Regions from separate parts of the Streptomyces sp. NPDC096323 genome, predicted to be linked through region 1. Evidence: riboswitches for the same ligand, from Rfam matches in the RefSeq annotation. Region 1 holds a riboswitch; each other region holds the start of a gene.
What was found. A riboswitch is a leader RNA that binds a small molecule or an ion and turns the genes downstream of it on or off. The one in region 1 is predicted to bind cyclic di-AMP.
Positions count from the first base shown of each region.

Region 1 (6,680 bases):
CTGCAACTTAGCGCCTCGACTGGTCCCATCCGGTCGGGGCGCTTCGTCGTTCCGGGCCCTCGGGTGCGTCGGCAGCGCACTCGGCGCCGGAGGGGGCAGTGTTGTTGATCAACAAGCCCGGGCAGGTCGCCACTCGATGGTGTCCTGGATACGCCTCAGCGCCTCGGCCGGGAATGGGTCTCCTCCGACGAAGGACGCGGGCGTGGCACATCGGGGAAGCCCCGCCCGCGTCGTTCTCTCGCCCCGCCGGCGTCGTTCTCTCGCCGTACGGGAGTAGTCAGACGAGGAGCTTCGTCTTCGCCCGCTGGTACTCCTCTTCCGTGATCGCGCCCTTGTCCTTGAGGTCCGCGAGCTTGGACAGGTCCTCTACGTGGCTGCCCTTCGGTGAGCCGTGCGCGTCGGAGGTGCCCGCCGCGTCTCTCACGTACGCCTTGAAGGCCGCGTCGCGTTCCTTGGCGTCCTTCGCGTCACGCGTTCCCATGGATTTGCCCCGGGCGATCACGTAGACCAGCACGCCCACGAACGGCAGTACCAGCGTCACGATCAGCCAGCCCGCCTTGGCCCATCCGCCCAGGTCGTCACTGCGGAAGATGTCCATGATGACCCGGAACAGCAGGAACAGCCACATGATCCAGAGAAAGAACCAGAGCATGGTCCAGAAGAGGTTGAGCAGGGGGTAGTCGTCCATCGTCCACTCCAGGCACCGCGTCGAATGACTGAATCCGAAATCAGTCATATCACCGCATTTATGCCTTCGCCTGTTGGAGTTGCAGGCGGTGTGGAGTACGCCGCTACTTCTCCGGTACGGGGGCTGCGCCCGGCGCCTCGGCCGGGACCGTGTCGGTGGACCGCTCTGCGGGCTCGGCCGGCTGCGGGGTCGCGGGCGTGCCGGTGACCGCTGCCGCGCGTGCGTTCGCTGCGGTCTTCCGGTTGTGCGCCAGGATTCCGATGAAGCCGGCGAGGAACCCGCTGATCAGGCCCGATATCGCGTGGTTGATCGCGTTGGCCGATTCGCTGTCCGGGAGGCCGACGGCGGCGTAGTTCACCACCGCGCTCATCACCGCACCGATGAGACCGCCGATGACGCCGCTGATGACGGCGCCGCGTACGGGCGAGGGCGAGGTGGCCGGGGCGGGAGTGGGCGTGAGCGGTGCGGTCATCGTCGAGGGCCCTCCAGACAGGCTGCGATGAGAGACCGGGAGCGCTTTCGGGGCGCGGCGAGTGCGCGCTCCGGGCCTGCTCGCACGGGCAGCCCACCGGTCCGGGGGATGCAGCAGTTACCTTGCGGCAGAACACGTGTTCCTCGCAACACCTTCGTGGTTTCTACACGTTGAACGGTCACCGGAGGTCGCCCGCGCCGGGGACGGTCGCGCGCGGCTCTCAAAAGGGGCGGCAGAGCTGGTTTGTTGTGGCTTGGTGACGCAGAACAGCCCGCTCGCAGCGTGCGGTTGGTGAGTCGGGTGCCTTCCAGGTGCCCTCGGCCGGGGCGCGGGCAGCGGGCCGGGGCGCACACGGCCTGCGGGGGGCGTGCGCGCCGGGTGGTCATGAGTCCCTCGAACATGCCGTAGAGTTGTGTTTACCGACGCGGGGTGGAGCAGCTCGGTAGCTCGCTGGGCTCATAACCCAGAGGTCGCAGGTTCAAATCCTGTCCCCGCTACTGAAGACTCAGGCCCGGCACGCATACAGCGTGCCGGGCCTGAATCGTTTGTGGCGCCGTCGGCCCGCCGGGCCGGTCGGTGCGGGAGCCGCATGCCGCGTACGTACCCCCATTGGCCGACGAGGAGTCGCCACGCGACCCCGCTGCGGGAAGCCTGGGGGTGGTGGTACGCGGTACCGTCCGCGGCCGTGGATGTACCGGGCAGGAGATCAGCAGGTGGGGAAGCGGGAGAAGCGGCGGCTCAGACGTGGCGGAGGGGTGCGGACCCGCCGGTTCGTCCGGGTGCTGCCTGGGCTGATGATCGTCGGAGGCGTGCTGTTCGACGTCCTGAGCCCGCCCGAGTTCACCGCCATCCCCCTGTACGCGGCTGCCCCGCTGATCGCCGCACCGTTCGCCTCGCTGGCCGGCACCGTCCGTGCCGGGGTCGCCGCGCTGCTGGCGGTCGTCGGGCTGCGGGCCTACAGCGGCACCCTGCTCCAGGTCGTGCCCGCCATCGAACTGGTCACCGTCCTCACCGTCTCCGTGCTCGCGGTCGTGATCAACGGGGTCGTGCGGCGCGGCAACGAGCAGCTGGCCTCGGCCCGTGTCATCGCGGAGACCGCCATGCGTGCCGTGCTGCCGACGCCGTCCGAGCGGATCGGCGGGCTGCATGTGGCCGCGCGGTACGAGGCGGCGCAGGCGGACGAGTTCGTCGGCGGTGACCTGTTCTCGGTGACGGACTCCCCGCAGGGCGTGCGGCTCGTGGTCGGGGACGTGCGGGGCAAGGGGCTGGACGCCGTGGAGGCGGTGGCCGTGGTCATCGGGGCCTTCCGGGAGGCGGCGGAGCAGGAGGAGACGCTGGAGGGTGTGGCGCAGCGGCTGGAGCGGGCGCTGGCGCGGGAGTCGGACCGGCGCGGTGGCCTCGACGCGTTCGAGGGGTTCGTCACCGCCGTGCTCGCGGAGATCCAGCCGGGTGCGGCGCGGGCGCGGATCGTCAACCGCGGCCACCCCGAGCCGCTGCTGCTGCACACCGACGGGGTGGTGGAGGTGCTCGGTCCTTCGATGCCCGCGCTGCCGCTGGGGATGGGTCTGGGGGAGTGGCCGGACCGGGCCGACGAGTGGGACCTGCCTCCCGGCGCGACGCTCCTCCTCTATACGGACGGCCTCTCCGAGGCCCGTAACGCCGAAGGCGTCTTCTACGACCCCGCCGAGCGGCTACGGGGACGGATCTTCCCGGGGCCCGACGAGCTGCTCTCCGCGCTGACCGATGACGTACGGCTGCACACGGGTGGCGAGTCGACGGACGACATGGCGCTGCTCGCGGTCGTACGGCCCACCGAGGGCCAGCCCGACCGGCGCAGGACCGTGAAGATCGTCGGCCTGGGCGGCGGATGAGCCGGAGGTCCGCCGAGGCGGCCGTGCGCGGCGGATGAGCCGGAGGTCCGTTGGGCGGGAGTGGAGTGGGGTGGGAAGCGGGTGGCGGCCTTGATGCCATGCCACCGTCCGTAACCGAAGCGCATCACTCCGCATAACATGTGACGCAACGTCAGGAACTGACCGGTAGCTGAGGCGCGATCAACTCGTCCGATTCCACCCGGTTGTGTCCCGTAAAGTCCAGGCCAAGGGCGTGAACGATCAGTGGGAACAGCTTGGAATCGGACCCCGGTGTCTATTAACGTTCGATAACGCAGCGCGGTTGTCCCAGCCGCCGTCAGTGGCGGCACCGTGCGCGAGCGCCGAATTCCGCAAGGGAACCGGGGAACCACCTACATGGGGTGAATCGGGTGTCTCTGTCTTGTCCCACGAGACGGAGAACCCGTAGGAGACCTTCCTGCTCCGAACCCGTCAGCTAACCCGGTAGGCGAGAAGGAAGGAAAGGAGTGCGCCCCCGTGGCGTCCAACAAGCCTGCCCCCGAAGCTCCCTCCCGGTTCGGGTCCGAGTACGGCGATGACTTCGCGCCCCGGCCCGCCACCGCTTTCGGTACGGAGTACGGAACCGACTACGCGACCGACCACGGGACCGATCGGGGCAGCGTCTTCGGAAACGACTTCCGCGCCGACGAGGCCGGGTCCGAGCGGACCTGGGAGGAATGGAACCCCACCGAGGAGTCCGTCCGCCCCGTGCGCGGCAAGCACCGCGTCGCCAAGCAGCGCAATGGTCTGGCCCGCAGCTCCACCGTCCTCGGCGTCGGCGTCATCGCGGCCGTCGGTGCGGGTGGCATGGCCACCGCCCAGAGCAAGCCGCCGGTCTCCATTTCTCTTCCCGATTCCCTCGCGGACAACCTCCCCGACGCCAAGTCCCTTCCGGGCGTCGGCGCGCTGTTCTCGGGCGAGGAGTCCGAATCCGCAGCGGAGAAGACGGCGGCCGCGACCTCTGCCGCCCCGCTGACCACCGCCGGCATCACCACCGCCGAGGCCGAGCAGGGCACCACCGACGCCGGTGAGGCCCTCCGCGCCCGCATCCTCCAGCAGGCCGAGCAGCAGCAGGACGCCGCCGACGCCGAGGTCAAGGCCGCCGCGGAGAAGGCGGCCGCCGAAAAGGCCGCCGCCGAGGCGAAGAAGCAGCAGGACGCCGCCGAGGCCAAGATCGCCGCCGAGAAGAAGAAGGCGGCGGAGGAGGCGGCGAAGAAGGCGGAGGCCCTGCGGCTGGCCAAGCTCGCCGCCAGCTACGCCATCCCCACCTCCTCGTACACGATCACCTCGACCTTCGGCGAGGCAGGATCGATGTGGTCCTCCGGCTACCACACCGGTCTCGACTTCGCGGCGCCGACCGGTACACCGATCAAGGCCGTCCACAGCGGGACGGTCAAGTCGGCCGGCTACTCCGGTTCCTACGGCTACCGCACGGTCCTCGAGCTCGAGGACGGCACCGAGGTGTGGTTCTGCCACCAGTCCTCGATCGACGTGAGCATCGGCCAGAAGGTCACGACGGGCGACACCATCGGACGCGTCGGCGCGACCGGCAACGTGACCGGCCCGCACCTCCACCTGGAGGTCCACACCCCGGACGGCACCGGTATCGACCCGATGGCCTGGCTGCGCGCCCGTGGCCTGACGGTCTGAGACCGTTTCCCCGCGCCGGTTCTCCGGCCCCGCGACCCCGGCAGCCCTGACGCTCCCCCCGACGTCAGGGCTGCCGGTCTGTCCGCGGCCGTGCCCTCGCGGTATGTGTCGGGCCGCAGCCGCAGCCGCAGCCCGGCCGCGGCCGCGGCCGCGGTTCAGGTGTACCGGCCACGGAATAGCGGTGCCGGGGGAAGCCGTTGTTGCACCCATGACTTCTCTCCGCAAGCTCGGTTCCTCCAGCCTTCAGGTCTTCCCGCTCGCCCTCGGGGGCAACGTCTTCGGCTGGACCGCCGACGAGGCGCAGTCCTTCGCCGTTCTGGACGCGTACGTGGCGGCCGGCGGCAACTTCGTCGACACCGCCGACTCCTACTCGGCCTGGGTCCCCGGCAACGAGGGCGGCGAGTCCGAGAACCTCATCGGCAAGTGGCTCGCGGCGCGCGGCAACCGCTCCGACATCGTCGTGGCGACCAAGGTCGGCGCCCACCCCGCGTACACGGGGCTCTCGAGCACCACCATCAAGGCCGCCGCCGAGGAGTCGCTGCGCCGGCTCGGCACCGACCACATCGATCTCTACTACACCCACTTCGACGACGAGACGGTCCCGGTCGAGGAGATCATCACCGCCCTGGACCAGTTGGTGAAGGACGGCAAGGTCCGCGAGATCGCCGCGTCCAACATCAGCCCCCGGCGGCTGCGCGCCTCGCTGGACTTCTCGGAGCGCGAGGGGCTCGCCCGCTACGTGGCCCTGCAGCCCCACTACAACCTCGTCTCCCGCGACACGTACGAGGGCGAGCTCCAGGACACCGCGGCCGCGGCAGGACTCGCGGCCGTCCCGTACTACGCCCTCGCCTCCGGTTTCCTCACCGGCAAGTACCGTCCGGGGAGCGCCGTGGAGAGCGCCCGGGCCGGGAGCGCGGGAGCGCACCTGGAGTCTGAGCGCGGTCGCAAGGTTCTCGCCGCGCTCGACGAGGTGGCCCAGGAGCGGGATGCCGAGATCGCGACCGTGGCGCTGGCCTGGCTGGCGGCCCGGCCGACCGTCGCCGCACCGATCGCCTCGGCCCGTACGGTCGAGCAGCTCCCCGCCCTGGTGGCCGTCGCCGGTCTGCGGCTGACGGACCAGGAGCTGGCGGACCTCACCGAGGCATCCGCCTGACCCGTCGCCTCCTAACCCTGCGGGCCGTAGGAGGGCGGGGGTGTGTATGGCCCGTTCGCGTACGGCGGGGTCGCGTGCTGCGGGGGTATGTACGGCGGGTTCCCGTACGACGGGTTTGTATAGGGCCGGTGCGCCGCGGGAACGTACCGGAGGCGCAGACGGCCCGTGGCCTGTGCCGCGTGCACCAGGGCCGGGCCGGCGGTCTCCCTGCGCTGCCACAGGTGGTGCAGCAACTCCCGCTCGCGTTCGGCGAAATCCGGTCCTGCCGTGCCGCGGCGGGCCTGGCGGCGCAGAAAGGCCAGTGAGGTCGCGAACGACTCGTACTCGGCGACCGTACGAGCTGCGGCCCTGCCCTCGGCCCTCACCGCCTTCAGCGGTGTGGCGGGTATGCGCGCGTGAGCGGGGTGCGCGGCGTGCGCGGGAGCGTGTGCCGGGTGGTACGCGTGGCCCTGGGGATTGCCGTACGGGGCGCCGGCCGCCGCTGCCGCCGCCCGGTGGCGGGCGAGGTCCCTGGCCATGCCGCGGGCGCGCATCGAGGAGAGGGCGAAGGGCTCGGCGGGGGACAGCCAGCCGGCCGCCGCGTACACCGGCAGTTCGATGCCGAGGGCGCGCAGTTCGCGGCGGCGGGCCCAGATCGCCAGCCAGGTCACGAGCCCGAACGCCGGAACCATGAACGCCCCGTACACGGCGTAGAAACCGTACGGGCCGAACGACGAGGAACCGTTCCACAGGGCGTGCATTCCCATCGCGAACAGCAGGCCCACCAGAGGGAGCGCGAGGCGCCGGAACCGCTGGTGGCGCGCGCTGCTCGCGGCGATGCCGAAACCG
Region 1 covers NZ_JBEOSI010000004.1:715,076-721,755, forward strand. Annotated here, with positions in the region: gene ABTX18_RS14640 (SHOCT domain-containing protein) at 278-688, opposite strand; gene ABTX18_RS14645 (hypothetical protein) at 792-1,160, opposite strand; tRNA gene ABTX18_RS14650 (tRNA-Met) at 1,584-1,657, shown strand; gene ABTX18_RS14655 (PP2C family protein-serine/threonine phosphatase) at 1,850-3,031, shown strand; cyclic di-AMP (ydaO/yuaA leader) riboswitch at 3,361-3,515, shown strand; gene ABTX18_RS14660 (M23 family metallopeptidase) at 3,527-4,699, shown strand; gene ABTX18_RS14665 (aldo/keto reductase) at 4,908-5,852, shown strand; gene ABTX18_RS14670 (PrsW family intramembrane metalloprotease) at 5,864-6,680, opposite strand, start outside.

Region 2 (6,680 bases), on a different contig from region 1:
ACTCCGGCAGCATCGCAATCGCCTCGTCCCCGAGCGGATTCACCCCCGGCCCCGCGGCCAGCGAGTGACCGACCAGCACATGCAGGCACTTCACCCGGTCCGGCATGCCTCCCGCGCTCGGGAACCCCTCCAGCACCTCGATCGCGTCACGCCGTGCGATGTAGTCCTCGTGCGCGACCCGGTAGGCCGCGGCCAGCTCGGGGTCCGTACCGAGGCGCTCGGTCATCTCCTTCATGACCCCGTTCGCCTCCAGCGTGCCGATCGCGGACGCCGCACGCGGGCACGTCAGATAGAACGTCGTCGGGAACGGCGTGCCGTCCTCCAGCCGGGGCTGCGTCTCGACCACGTCCGGGTTGCCGCAGGGGCAGCGGTGCGCGATCGCGCGCAGCCCGCGCGGCGGGCGCCCCAGCTGCTGCTGGAACGCGGCGATGTCCGCGTCGGTGGGCGCGGTGGACTCGGTCTGGGGAGGGGGCGTTTCCATGCCTGCCTAGGGGTTCTGATCGGACTGCTCGAACTGCGGTTCTGCAGATGTACAAGAAGAAGGGACGCGAAGGGAAACGCGGCTCAGCCGCGGTCGGCGCTGTCGACGCCGTCCCACAGGTTGGAGTGCCAGGGCCGGTCGGTGTCCTCCGGCTTCCCGTTGCGCTCCTTGACCGCGTCGGGGTCGACCACGGTGTAACCGGTCTCCCCCGGAAGAAGGTAGTGCAGGTGCTCACGGGCCAGCCGCTTGACGTACGCGTCGTCCTGGAGCCGCGCCTTCTCGTCGCGCAGCTCCTCGGTACGCGCCTCGGCCTCCTGGGCCATCCGCTCCTGGTCGGCGATCTCGTCGCGCTGCGACACGTACTGCCGCATCGGGTACGCGAGGGCGACGATCAGTGAGCACACGATCAGAGCCAGGAAGGCGGCCCGGCCGGTGAGCCGGGAGCGGCGGGCCTGACGGCGGTTCTGCGACCTGTAGACGCGGGCCGCGGTCTGCTCGCCGAGCAACCGCAGCCGGGTCGCGGTGGAGAACCGGTCCCGGTCCTTCGCGGCCATGTCTCCGCCTCCCCATTACGCACGTCCGTCCCCGCACACGGTACGGGACCGAGTGCGGGGACGGACGGAGGCCGGGGCGCTCAGCCCCGCCCGGCTTCGTGTCAGCCCTTGAAGCGCGGGAACGCCGAGCGGCCCGCGTACACCGCGGCGTCGTCGAGGATCTCCTCGATGCGCAGCAGCTGGTTGTACTTGGCGACGCGGTCCGAGCGGGCCGGGGCGCCGGTCTTGATCTGGCCGCAGTTCACGGCGACCGCGAGGTCGGCGATGGTGACGTCCTCGGTCTCGCCGGAACGGTGCGACATCATGCACTTGAAGCCGTTGCGCTGGGCCAGCTCGACGGCGTCCAGCGTCTCGGTCAGCGAACCGATCTGGTTGACCTTGACGAGCAGGGCGTTGGCGGAGCCCTCCTCGATGCCGCGGGCCAGACGCTCCGGGTTGGTGACGAAGAGGTCGTCGCCGACGATCTGCACCTTGGCGCCGATCTTGTCGGTGATGACCTTCCAGCCGGCCCAGTCGTCCTCGTACAGCGGGTCCTCGATGGAGACCAGCGGGTACGCGGAGACGAGCTCCTCGTAGTACTCGGTCATCTCGGCGGCCGAGCGGGACTTGCCCTCGAACTCGTAGACGCCGTCCTTGTAGAACTCCGAGGCGGCGACGTCGAGCGCGAGCGCGATGTCCTTGCCCGGGGCGTAGCCGGCTTCCTTGATGGCCTCGACGATGAGGTCCAGGGCGGCGCGGTTCGACTCCAGGTTCGGCGCGAAGCCGCCCTCGTCGCCGAGACCGGTCGACAGGCCCTTGGTCTTCAGGACCTTCTTCAGCGTGTGGTAGACCTCGGCGCCCCAGCGCAGGGCCTCGGAGAAGGACTCCGCACCGATCGGCGCGATCATGAACTCCTGGATGTCCACGTTGGAGTCGGCGTGCGACCCACCGTTGAGGATGTTCATCATCGGGACGGGCAGCAGGTGCGCGTTCGGGCCACCGAGGTAGCGGAACAGCGGCAGGTCCGAGGCCTCGGAGGCGGCGTGGGCCACGGCGAGCGAGACGCCGAGGATGGCGTTGGCGCCGAGCGAGCCCTTGTTCTCCGTGGCGTCCAGGTCGAACATCGCCTGGTCGATCAGCCGCTGCTCGGTCGCGTCGTAACCGACGAGCTCCGGGCCGATCTGCTCGATCACGGCCAAGACCGCCTTCTCGACGCCCTTCCCGTGGTAGCGGTTGGGGTCTCCGTCACGAAGCTCGATGGCCTCGAACGCGCCGGTGGAGGCGCCTGACGGAACGGCAGCACGGCCCGTGCTGCCGTCGTCGAGGCCGACCTCGACCTCGACCGTGGGGTTTCCGCGGGAGTCGAGGATTTCCCTGGCTACGACGACGTCGATGGACGGCACGAGGCATCTCCTTCTGGGATATGACGCTGGTGGTGCAGGGTCGCTTTGGCCTTGCGCCAAGAGCCTAACCGGCCGGGCCGCCCCAACCGGCCGACCGCCCGTCCCCTGGGACGAAAAAGGACCCAAGGGCAGGCACAGCGGGACAAAGCGCCAGAATTTTACTGGCGAGTAACAACAACAGTTGAACGAGTAAGCGCGAAACGCGACGGGCCCCGGCCCGGCACGCACGGGGGAAGGTGCGCACCGGGCCGGGGCGGCCGGACCGATCGGCGAGGAGAGACCGCGACCGCTTCGCCGGCGACTACCCGTCAGGCGGCTGCTTCGCCAGGCGATTACTTCGTCGGACGATTGCTTACTTCGTCAGGTGGAGCTGCTGACCCGGGTAGATCAGGTCGGCGTCCTTGACGATGTCCTTGTTCAGCTCGAAGAGCTTCTCCCAGCCGCCCTCGACCTTGTGGTCGGCGGCGATCGTGCTGAGCGAGTCTCCGGCGACGACCTTGTACTCGCCGTCACCCTTCTCGACCTTCTTGCCGGTCGGGGTGGTGACCGTCTTCGACTCGGCCTTGGGGGCGGCCGAGCGGTCCGAGCGGTTGGTGGCGGGGGCCTGGGCGCGCTCGGCCTTCTTCGGCTCGGCCTTCTCGGCCGGCGCCGACTGCTGCTTCGGGGCCGCCTCGGACTTGGCGTCGGAGGAGCCGGTGTCGACGCCCGGGTCGACACCGTCGTTGCTCAGGTTGCCGGCGCCTGCACAGGCCCAGGCGCCCGGGCCCTGAAGGGCGAGGAGCTTCTCGGCGGTGGCGATCTGCTGGGCCTTGGTGGCCAGGTCGGCGCGGGGCGCGTACTGGGTACCGCCGGCGGCGGCCCAGCTGGACTGCGAGAACTGCAGGCCGCCGTAGTAGCCGTTGCCGGTGTTGATGGACCAGTTGCCACCGGACTCGCACTGGGCGACGGCGTCCCACGTGGACACGGAGGCGGCGGAGGCGCCGGTCGCACCCATCAGCGGCACGGCGATGGCGGCACCGGTGACACCGGCGAGCGTGGCGATGCGGACGACCTTGGACGGGCGGCGGTGCTTGTTGCCCTTGCTCTTGAGCAGCATCGAGACTTCTCCTCACCGACGCCTGCGAGGTGAGCTGTCGGGTTCGGGCCAAGTGAGTTGCCCGGTCGCACGTCCTTGCGTGCGACTTAACCCCAAGCCGGTCCCGATGCGTCCTGCGACGATCGGCCCGGCGCCTACCTGGGTCCCCCGCTCCTGCCTACGGCGCTTTACGCGTCTGTTCCCTTCGACCGACGGCAGGATTCGGCGTGACGGTCGACGGGGCCCGCGGTGCGAGCGGTTCCGACCGTAAACACACTGAGCCTCATATCCCAAGATGGACATACCGCATAAACAGCCCTTCCGGTCATCCGAAGAACCACCATTTGCGCAGGTGGGAACGGATGCGGCGGGGCCTCCCGGACAAGACACGCCAGTTCACACGAAGAGACCCATGTCTCACTTGGTCAAAAGTGGGACATAGGCCTCTTAACTACCCCAATTTCTGGGTGTTTTCAGCTGATCATCAGACCTGACTCACTCGGCCTGCAGGCCGAGATCGAGGCTCTGGCCAGGGAGGATGAGGTCCGGGTCGGAGCCCACCTCCGCCTTGTTGGCCTCGTACAGCCCCGTCCAGCCGCCGGGCAGCTTCTGTGCGTCAGCAATCGCCCAGAGGTTGTCGCCGTCGCGGACGGTGTACGTGCCGTCAGAGGCCGCCACACCGGCGTCGCGTGCGTCCCCGTCACCGCGCGAGGCGTGCCGCCCCGCGTCCCGGTCACTGCCGCGACCGGTCTCCCGGGTCTCCTCGGGGGCCGGCGTGCCGCGGTGCTTGCCCGCCTGCCCCTGGTCCTGCCGCGCCTCGGAGGCGCCCGCCTCGGTGGTGTCACCCGAGGGCGTGGTGGACGGCGTGGCCGACGGGGACGCCGACGCGTCCCGCTTCCCGCTCCCGCCCGTCGCCTTGTCCGCCGCATCGTCGCCCGCCCGGCCCGTGGCCCCGCGCGCCGGCTGCGTCGCCTCCGGGGACGCGTCGTCCGCCCCAGGGGTGTCGTCGGCGGGGTCGGCACTCACGGACGGGTCCGCGGCTCCGGTCGGGTCGGCGGAGGGCGCGCTGCCCGGGTCCACGCCCGGCAGCCCGGTGTCCACAGCGAGGCCCGAGACGACCGCGCAGCTGGGCCATGCCTTGTAACCCTGGTCGTCCAGGACCTTCTCCGCCACGGCGATCTGCTGTGAGCGGCTGGCGAGGTCCGCGCGCTCGGCGTACGACTCGCCGCCGTACGACTTCCAGACCTGCTGCGAGAACTGCAGGCCGCCGTAGTAGCCGTTGCCGAGGTCGGCGCTCCACATGCCGCCGCTCTCGCACTCGGCCACCCGGTCCCAGGTCGAGGCGTCGGCGGCGTGCGCGCCTGCCGCGCCGAGCAGCGGGATGGCGATGGCCGAGCCGGTCACGCCTGCGGCGACGATGATCGCGGGTGCCTGCCGAGGGCGACGGTGTCTGCCGTTCGCGGAGCCCATGGGGATGCCTTCCGTGTGACTGACGAGGTGACTGGTGAGTCGAACGGTGAACCTAGCGGGACTCGAACGTGTGTCACAAGTCGATGCAGCGGAGATCACGTGAAAGTCACAGAGTTGACAGAGTGTCACTTTCACCGTGGACCGGGCCCGGCGTGAACTCGACCGGAAGGGTGCGCAGTCCGCGCATGATGAGCCCGCCACGCCACCGCAAATCGGCGGGTTCCCCCGCAAGTCGCAGGTCAGGACAGCGTTTCAGGAGCGTGGCGAGGGCGGCCTGACCCTCCAGCCGGGCGAGCGGCGCTCCCAGGCAGTAGTGGATTCCGTGACCGTAACCAAGGTGCTGATTGTCACGCCGCGCGAGGTCGAGCGTGTCGGGCTCGCCGAAGCGCTCCGGGTCCCGGTCGGCGGCCGCCAGCACCACGAGCACGGGGTCTCCCTCGCCGACCCGCTGCCCGCCGATGGTCAGCGCCTCGGTGGCGTACCGCCAGGTCGCCAGTTCCACCGGGCCGTCGAACCGCAGCAGTTCCTCCAGCCCGGTGGTCAGGAGCTCCGTCTCCCCGGCGACCAGGGAACGCTGGAGCCGCTCGCGCTGCTCCGGGTGGCCCAACAGGGTGTGGACACTATTGCCGATCAAGTTAACGGTCGTTTCGAAACCCGCGAAAAGTAGGATAAAAGCCATCGCGGCGGCTTCGTTCTCGGTCAGGTGCTCGCCGTGGTCGCTCGCCCGGATCAGCCCCGAGATCAGGTCGTCCCCCGGGTTCTCGCGCTTACGGTGGATCAGTTCCAGAAGGTAGCCCCGCATCTTCTTGACCGAACGGGCCACCCCACCGCGCGGACCGCCGCCGTGGCGGATCATCATGCCCGCCCAGTCCCGGAAGTCGTCCTGGTCCTCGCTCGGGACGCCGAGCAGGTCACAGATCGCGTAGATGGGGAGCGGGAAGGCGAACTCGTGGATGAGGTCCGCCTCGCCCTTCTCGACGAAGCCGTCGATGAGCCGGTCGGTCAGCTCCTGTACGCGCGGCGCGAACTCCGCGATCCGGCGCGGCGTGAACGCCTTCGACACGAGCCGGCGCAACCGGGTGTGGTCGGGCGGATCGATGTTCAGCAGATGCGTCATCAGCTCCGCGTTGCGCTCGCCAGGAATCCCCGTCTTCCCCTTGGCGTGCGCGGACTCGGCGTGGTGCGCCGGGTTCTTGGACAGCCGGGCGTCGGCGAGCGCCTCCCTGGCGTCCGCGTACCGCGTGACCAGCCACGCCTCGACCCCGCTGGGCAGCGTGGTGCGGTGCACGGGGCTGTGCTCGCGCAGCCAGGCGTAGGCGGGGTACGGGTCGGTGGCGAACTCCCACGTGAAGAGTTCGGGCGCGGGAGGCGCGGCCGGGGCCAGGTGGGCGGGGCAGCCGGCGGGGGCGTCGGCGGGGCGGTCGTTCACCCCCCGACGTTATCCGCTGCCCTCAGCCGCCGGCCGACGCCCTCGGCCGCCCTGTCGCGTCCCGCTAGCCGACGCCCTCCGCCGCCCTGATCGCGTCCCGGTAGGCGCGGCCCGCGGCGCGCAGGGCGGCCTCCGGGTCGGTGCCCTCCTCCTGGGCGCGCACGGCCAGGGCCAGGAGGCGGTAGCCGACGTCGTCGCCGCCGGGGAGCGGCACGTCGAGGCCGGCGGTGCGAGCCCGGCTCGCGAGCTTCGCGGCGAGTGCCAGGCCGGGCTGGCCGAGGGGCACCCC
Region 2 covers NZ_JBEOSI010000007.1:364,899-371,578, reverse strand. Annotated here, with positions in the region: gene ABTX18_RS21760 (DUF501 domain-containing protein) at 1-481, opposite strand, end outside; gene ABTX18_RS21755 (FtsB family cell division protein) at 565-1,035, opposite strand; gene eno (phosphopyruvate hydratase) at 1,137-2,417, opposite strand; gene ABTX18_RS21745 (transglycosylase family protein) at 2,770-3,513, opposite strand; cyclic di-AMP (ydaO/yuaA leader) riboswitch at 3,518-3,688, opposite strand; gene ABTX18_RS21740 (transglycosylase family protein) at 3,988-4,962, opposite strand; gene ABTX18_RS21735 (cytochrome P450 family protein) at 5,069-6,391, opposite strand; gene ABTX18_RS21730 (nucleoside triphosphate pyrophosphohydrolase) at 6,456-6,680, opposite strand, start outside.
Region 2: another riboswitch for cyclic di-AMP. It lies ahead of ABTX18_RS21745 (transglycosylase family protein); the one in region 1 lies ahead of ABTX18_RS14660 (M23 family metallopeptidase).

Region 3 (6,680 bases), on a different contig from region 1:
GGGCGCGACCCGCGACGCGGGCGACAGCCGCGCCACCCACGCGGCCGCGCTCGAGTACGTGGACGCCCACATAGGCCGCCTCTTCGCCGCCGCGAGCAGCCGCCGCCGCGCCTTCGCCATCGTCTGCTCCGACCACGGCACGGCATACGGCGACGACGGCTACACCGGTCACCGGCTCGGTCACGAGTCCGTCTGGACCGTTCCGTACGCCCATTTCTTCCTCGAACCACCAAAACCGGGGGCCACCGCACGATGACCAGTCCGCACACCACTCGTCCGTACCAGAGTTACGTCTACGCCTATCCGCACAAGACGGCGTACGGGGGTCTCTCCGAACACCCCGGCGGGCGTCCCGTACTGGGCGACCTGTGGGCGGGTGAGAGCAAGGACGCCCTCTCGCTCTACCTCCACATACCCTTCTGCGAGATCCGCTGCGGCTTCTGCAACCTCTTCACCCGGATCGGCGCGCCCGACGAGCTCACCACCCGCTACCTCGACGCGCTGGACCGGCAGGCGACCGCCGTGCGGGACGCGCTGGGTGACGGGGAACCGGTGCGCTTCGCCGCCGCCGCGTTCGGCGGAGGGACGCCGACGTTCCTGACCGCCGGCGAGCTGGAACGCCTGTGCGACATCGCGGAGAAGCGCATGGGGGCCGACCTGCGGTCCGTGCCGCTGTCCGTCGAGACCTCGCCGTCGACCGCGACGGCCGACCGGCTGGCCGTCCTCGCCGACCGCGGGACGACCAGGATCAGCATCGGTGTCCAGAGCTTCGTCGAGGCCGAGGCCCGTGCGGCGGTCCGCCCCCAGCGCCGCACCGATGTCGAGGCGGCCCTGGGCCTGATCAGGGACAGCCGCATCCCGGTCCTCAACATCGACCTGATCTACGGCATCGACGGCCAGACCGAGAGGAGCTGGCGCACCTCGCTGGACGCGGCACTCCTGTGGCGCCCCGAGGAGCTGTACCTCTACCCGCTCTACGTCCGTCCGCTGACCGGCCTGGGCAGGCTCGGGGCCGCCGACGCGGCGTCCGCGGACGTCGCCTGGGACGAGCAGCGGCTGCGGCTGTACCGGGCCGGCCGCGATCACCTCCTCGCCCACGGCTACGAGCAGGTGTCGATGCGGATGTTCCGCCGCGCCGACGCCCCGCGGACCGATGGCCCCAACGACTACGCCTGCCAGACGGACGGCATGATCGGCCTGGGGTGCGGCGCCCGTTCGTACACGTCGGAACTGCACTACTCCTTCGACTACGCGGTGGAGATGCGCGAGGTGCGGTCCATCATCGACCGCTACACGGCCACCGAGGACTTCTCGCACGCCGAGGTCGGCCGGTTCACCGACGGCGACGAGGCGCGCCGCCGCCACCTCCTGCAGTCCGTCCTGCAGGCCGTGGGCCTGCGCGTGTCCGAGTACCGCGAGCGCTTCGGCACGGACCCGGCGGAGGACTTCCCGAAGGAGCTCGCCCGGTTCGAGGCGCGGGGCTGGCTCGACGGGGACGCGGCGGCCGCCGGACTGCTGCGCCTGTCGCCCGAGGGGCTCGCCCACTCCGACGCCCTGGGCCCCGACCTCTTCTCCCCTGCCGTGCGGGCCGCGATGGCCGCGTACGAACTGAAGTGAGCCCCGCATGGACCTGACGATTCTCTACCGCGGGCCGCTCGCCTCGTGCGACTACGACTGCCCGTACTGCCCGTTCGCCAAGCGGCGCGACAGCCGGGAGCAGCTGCGGGCCGACCGGGCCGCGCTGGAGCGTTTCACGGCGTGGGTGGCCGCGCAGACCGATGACCGGATCTCGGTGCTGTTCACCCCGTGGGGCGAGGCGCTGGTCCGCTCCTGGTACCGCCGGGCCGTGGTCGAGCTGGCCCGGCTGCCACACGTCCGACGGGTGGCCGTCCAGACGAACCTCGGCGGCCGTACGCAGTGGCTGGCAGCAGCGGGCGCCGCGGACCGCGACAAGATCGCGCTGTGGTGCACGTACCACCCGGGCCAGACACCGTACGAGCGGTTCCTCGGCCGGTGCGGGGAACTGACGTCCCTGGGCGTCCGGCACAGCGTGGGCGTGGTCGGGCTCGACGGTCATCTCGACGAGGCGCGGCGGCTGCGGGCGGCCCTGCCCGAGGAGGTCTACCTCTGGGTCAACGCCGCCGAGGGCCACACCTATACGGACGAGGAGGCGGAGAGGTGGACCGCGATCGACCCGCTGTTCCCGTACAGCCGCCATCCGCACCGCTCGGCGGGTCTGCCCTGCCGGACCGGGGAGTCGGTGATCTCGGTGGACGGTGACGGGACGGTGCGCCGCTGCCACTTCGTCCGCGCCGAGCGGGGCAATCTCTACGACGGCGGCTATCGCGCGGCGTTGGGGCCGCAGGCCTGCCCGCTCGCCGTCTGCGACTGTCACATCGGTTATGTGCATCTGGAGACACTGCCGCTGTACGACGTCTTCGCCGGCGGGGTGCTGGAGCGCATACCGGCGTCGCCACTGTCCTCGGTCGCCCCGGGTGCCCGGGGCGACTGAGGCCGCGGGGCCGCTCAGAGCGGCAGCAGGTCGGGCCGCTTGGGCTCCACGTGGTCTCCCGAGGACTCGCCGCGCAGTCGCCGGCCGATCCACGGGACGAGGTACTCGCGCGCCCAGTGGATGTCGTCCCTGCGTACTTCGAGCGTTCCGCGGTGTGCCTGCGGCGGCCACACCTGGTCCGGGTCGGCCGGCACGTCGAGGCCGAGGACCTGGGCGGCGCGCAGCGCGACGCGGGTGTGGCCCTCGGGCGACAGGTGCAGCCGGTCGTTGTCCCAGGCCCGCCGGTCCTGGACCGAGCGCAGGGACCAGAGGTCGAGGACCGGGCAGTCGTAGCGGTCGGCGATGGACCGCACGTGGGCGGTGTAGGTGGCGATCTTGCCGCGCAGATGGCGCAGCACGGGAACGTCGCGGGTGTCGAAGCCGGTGGTGACCATGACGGTGCCGACCGACCGGGTCAGGTCGGCGACCGCGCGCTCGAAGCGCTCGGCCACGTCGTCGGGGTCGGTGCCCGGCCGGATGATGTCGTTGCCGCCGGCGCAGAAGCTCACCAGATCGGGGGCGAGTTCCTTGGCGCGCGGCACCTGTTCCTCGACGATCTGGTCGAGAAGGCGTCCTCGTACGGCGAGATTGGCGTACCTGAAGTTCCCGTGTGCGGAGTCCGCGCCGCCCGTCGGCGCCTCGGGGTCCGGGAGCTGGTCCGCGAGGAGTACCGCGAACCGGTCCGCCCAGCCGACGAAGGTTCCGTCCGGGCCGGGGTCACCGACTCCCTCGGTGAAGCTGTCGCCAATCGCCGCGTACGACTCGATGGCGCCCTGTCGGTTGGTGACGCCCTGCTGGATGTTGTTCGAATCGTCTGCCACAAGGGCATATCCTGCACCGCCGATTGTGACCTACGCGACCGTAATACGGGGTTGACGGGTGGTGAGATAGACCACCCGGTCAGTTTTTGGTAAAGGGGGAATAAGTGCGGCCGACGCCAAGTGCCGCCCTCCTACCGCTTCCCGGCGCGGGAGCCGACGCCAGAGGGACGGTGCGCCGCCGCGCACCGTCCCTCTTCGCATTGCTCCGATCCGGGTTACCGGACCGGTGTTGCCCTGATCAGACGTTGATGCCGTGCGACGCCAGGTAGGCGATCGGGTCGATGTCCGAGCCGTACGCCGGGCCCGTGCGGACCTCGAAGTGGAGGTGCGGGCCGGTGGCGTTGCCGGTGGCGCCGGACAGGCCGACCTGCTGACCCGCGGTCACGGTCTGGCCCGCCGAGACGGAGAGCGAGGACATGTGGCCGTACTGGGAGTAGTGGCCGTCGGCGTGCTTGATGACGACCTCGTTGCCGTACGCGCCGCCCCAGCCCGCGGTGACGACGGTGCCGGAGGTGATCGCCTTCACGCTGGTGCCGGTGGAGACGGGGAAGTCGATGCCGGTGTGGCTGCCGCTGGACCAGTTGGAACCGGAGGCGCGGTAGGCGGTGGTGTGGTTGCCCGGGACCGGGTGGACGTAACCGGAGTCGTTGCTCTGGGCGGCCGGGGCCGAGGTCTCCTCGGACGACGAGGCGTCGGAGGAGGACGAGGCGGAGGTCGTGGAGGCCTTCGTCTCGGTCTTGACGGGGGCCTTCGAGGGAGCCTTCGACGGGGTGGTGGAGCCCGTAGAGGTGGCCGGGGCGTGGCCCCAGGCCTTGCCGCCGAGCGTCAGCTTCATGCCCGGGAAGATCAGGCTCGGGTTCTCGCCCACGACCTTGCGGTTGTCCTGGTACAGCTTCTCCCAGCCGCCCTTGAGCTTGTGCTCGGCGGCGATCTTCGACAGGTAGTCGCCGGAGACCACGGAGTAGGTCGTGGTGCCGGCCTGCTTCTTCGCGACCGGGGTGGCCGGGGTGGTGTGCGCGGCGGCCGACTTCGAGGTGGCCGGAGCCGCCTGTTCCGCGGCGTGGGCACCGGTGGCGCCGAGCAGCGGAAGCGCGATGACGGCTCCGCCGGCGCTCGCGGCGACGACGCCACGGGCGATGGTGCTGGACTTGGGACGGCGGTGCTTACCCGATATGGGCATGAAGGATTCCCTCTCCGGCGCCTGCGAGGTGAGCTGTCGGGTTCGGACTGGAGATGTCCGGTCGCGCCTGGCGCGACTTCACCCCGAGCCGGCCGGTTTCCCGGTCGGCGGCTTACCTGGTTCCCCCGCTCCTGCCACGCGGTGAAGTGAGTGCGAATTCCGGGCGGCGGCAGGATTAGGCGGTCCGTCCGGAGTGCAGTGAACCTAAGCGAGCCGGGACGGCGGAAACAAGCCACAACTTGCGTACGGGATTCGGTGCGGGAAATTCGGCGAGGAATTCCGGTCACACTCCGTGGATTACGGATCTTGGCTTTCCGCGCCGGGCACGGAATACCCGGATGGCCCGCCACCACACACCGTCACGGATGAGATCCCGCTCACGAGAGGGCTCCCATCTGCCGCACAAGCGGGGCATGTTCACTGAAAAGCCCCAATACGGACATGCACACCCATCACCCCCCACCGCATCGGGACAGCCAAGCGAGTCGAGCCCTCGTCGCCGGGAGCAGCGACCCGGCACCCGGGCCCGCGGCCCAGGCGCGCACAGAGATGATTGCCTGAGGAACCAATGTCGTATCGTCACGAGAGTGGACCCGCGGGCGACACGCGCACGCGGCAGAGCCCCCAGGAGTGACCGTGACGCAGCAGCTGCCGCAGACCCCGTCGACGGAGCCCGAGCTGGCGGGTATCCGCAATTTCCGTGATGTGGGTGGCCTGCCCACCTCGGACGGCCGCCGGGTGCGGTACGGGCGGCTCTTCCGCAGTGGTCACCTGGCCCACGCCACGGCCGAGGACGCCGCGTTCCTCGCCGGTCTCGGCCTGCACACCGTCTTCGACTTCCGCAACGCGGCCGACCACAAGCTGGACGGCCGGGACGTGGAGCTGCCGGGCGTGCGCAACGTGAGTATCCCGCTCAGCGACCCGGCGGACGGCGCCGAGTTCTGGCGCATGGTGCGCGACGGCGACATGGACGAGCTGCGGTCCATCCTGGCCGACGGCAAGGGGTCCCGCCGCATGACCGCTTCGTACCGCCGGATCATCCTGGACCGCACGGCCGAGCACAGCCGGGTGCTGCACGCCCTGGCGGAGGACAGCGTGCCCGCCCTGATGCACTGCGCCGCGGGCAAGGACCGCGCGGGCATCTCGATCGCGGTGTCCCTGCTCGCCGTCGGCGTCGAGCGCGAGGCCATCGAGGCCGACTACCTCAAGTCCAACGACGCGCACCGCCGCTACAAGATCCGCCGCAGCGACGCCTCGCCCGCCGGAATGTCGCCCGAGGTGATGGAGCTGCTCAATCCGCTCTTCGGCGCCCACCGCGACTACCTCGCCGCCGCCTTCTCCGCCATCGACGAGACCTGGGGCGGCACCGACCGCTACCTCGCCGAGGGCCTCAAGATCACCTCGCAGACCCGCAACCGGCTGCGCGAGCGCCTCCTCGACGAGTCCTGAGAGCGGTCCGGTGGCCTACTGGTTGTGCATCCCCACGGCGAACAGCAGATACAGGAAGCCGGCGATGACGTGCCCGGCCACCAGGTAGGCGAAGAGCCGGATGACGAGCCCGCGCGGCATCTTCTTCTCCTGCGGGTCGTAGTTCTTCGGCCGGCCCGGGCCGAGCGGGTCGTAGTTCTCGGAATCGGACATGACAGGTCCTCTCTGGCCACCGGGGCCGGTGGCGGGCACGGCGCCTCAGCGACGGTGGATCCCGCTGCCGAGGCACAGTTCGGCGGCGGGGCTCTGCAGCAGGGTGTGGACGAACAGCAGCTCGGCACCGTCGCGGTCCAGTGCCGCGATCCGGTGCGGGGTGAGCGAGTCGAAGTGGGCGCTGTCACCGGGGGCGAGGTCGTGGACCGTCTCCCCGAGGATCACCCTCAGGTGCCCCGCCAGGACGTACAGCCACTCCTCGCCGGGGTGGACGCGTACCAGATCGCCCTGGGCGCCGTGCGGGACCCGGACGCGCAGGGCCTGCATCGCCCGGCCGGAGCCGCCGGCCTGCTGGTACATCCAGCCGTCGGCCTCGGCTCCCTCGAACCTGCCGCCGCGGACGATCGCGTCACGTTCCGGGGGCTTCTCGCCCAGCAGCTCGGAGACCGTCGTACCGTAGATCCTGGCGAGTCCGAGCAGCATCGGC
Region 3 covers NZ_JBEOSI010000001.1:566,023-572,702, forward strand. Annotated here, with positions in the region: gene ABTX18_RS02535 (STM4013/SEN3800 family hydrolase) at 1-256, shown strand, start outside; gene ABTX18_RS02540 (STM4012 family radical SAM protein) at 253-1,617, shown strand; gene ABTX18_RS02545 (STM4011 family radical SAM protein) at 1,625-2,512, shown strand; gene ABTX18_RS02550 (SGNH/GDSL hydrolase family protein) at 2,527-3,372, opposite strand; gene ABTX18_RS02555 (M23 family metallopeptidase) at 3,611-4,552, opposite strand; cyclic di-AMP (ydaO/yuaA leader) riboswitch at 4,556-4,711, opposite strand; gene ABTX18_RS02560 (tyrosine-protein phosphatase) at 5,189-6,001, shown strand; gene ABTX18_RS02565 (DUF6126 family protein) at 6,017-6,193, opposite strand; gene ABTX18_RS02570 (helix-turn-helix domain-containing protein) at 6,239-6,680, opposite strand, start outside.
Region 3: another riboswitch for cyclic di-AMP. It lies ahead of ABTX18_RS02555 (M23 family metallopeptidase); the one in region 1 lies ahead of ABTX18_RS14660 (M23 family metallopeptidase).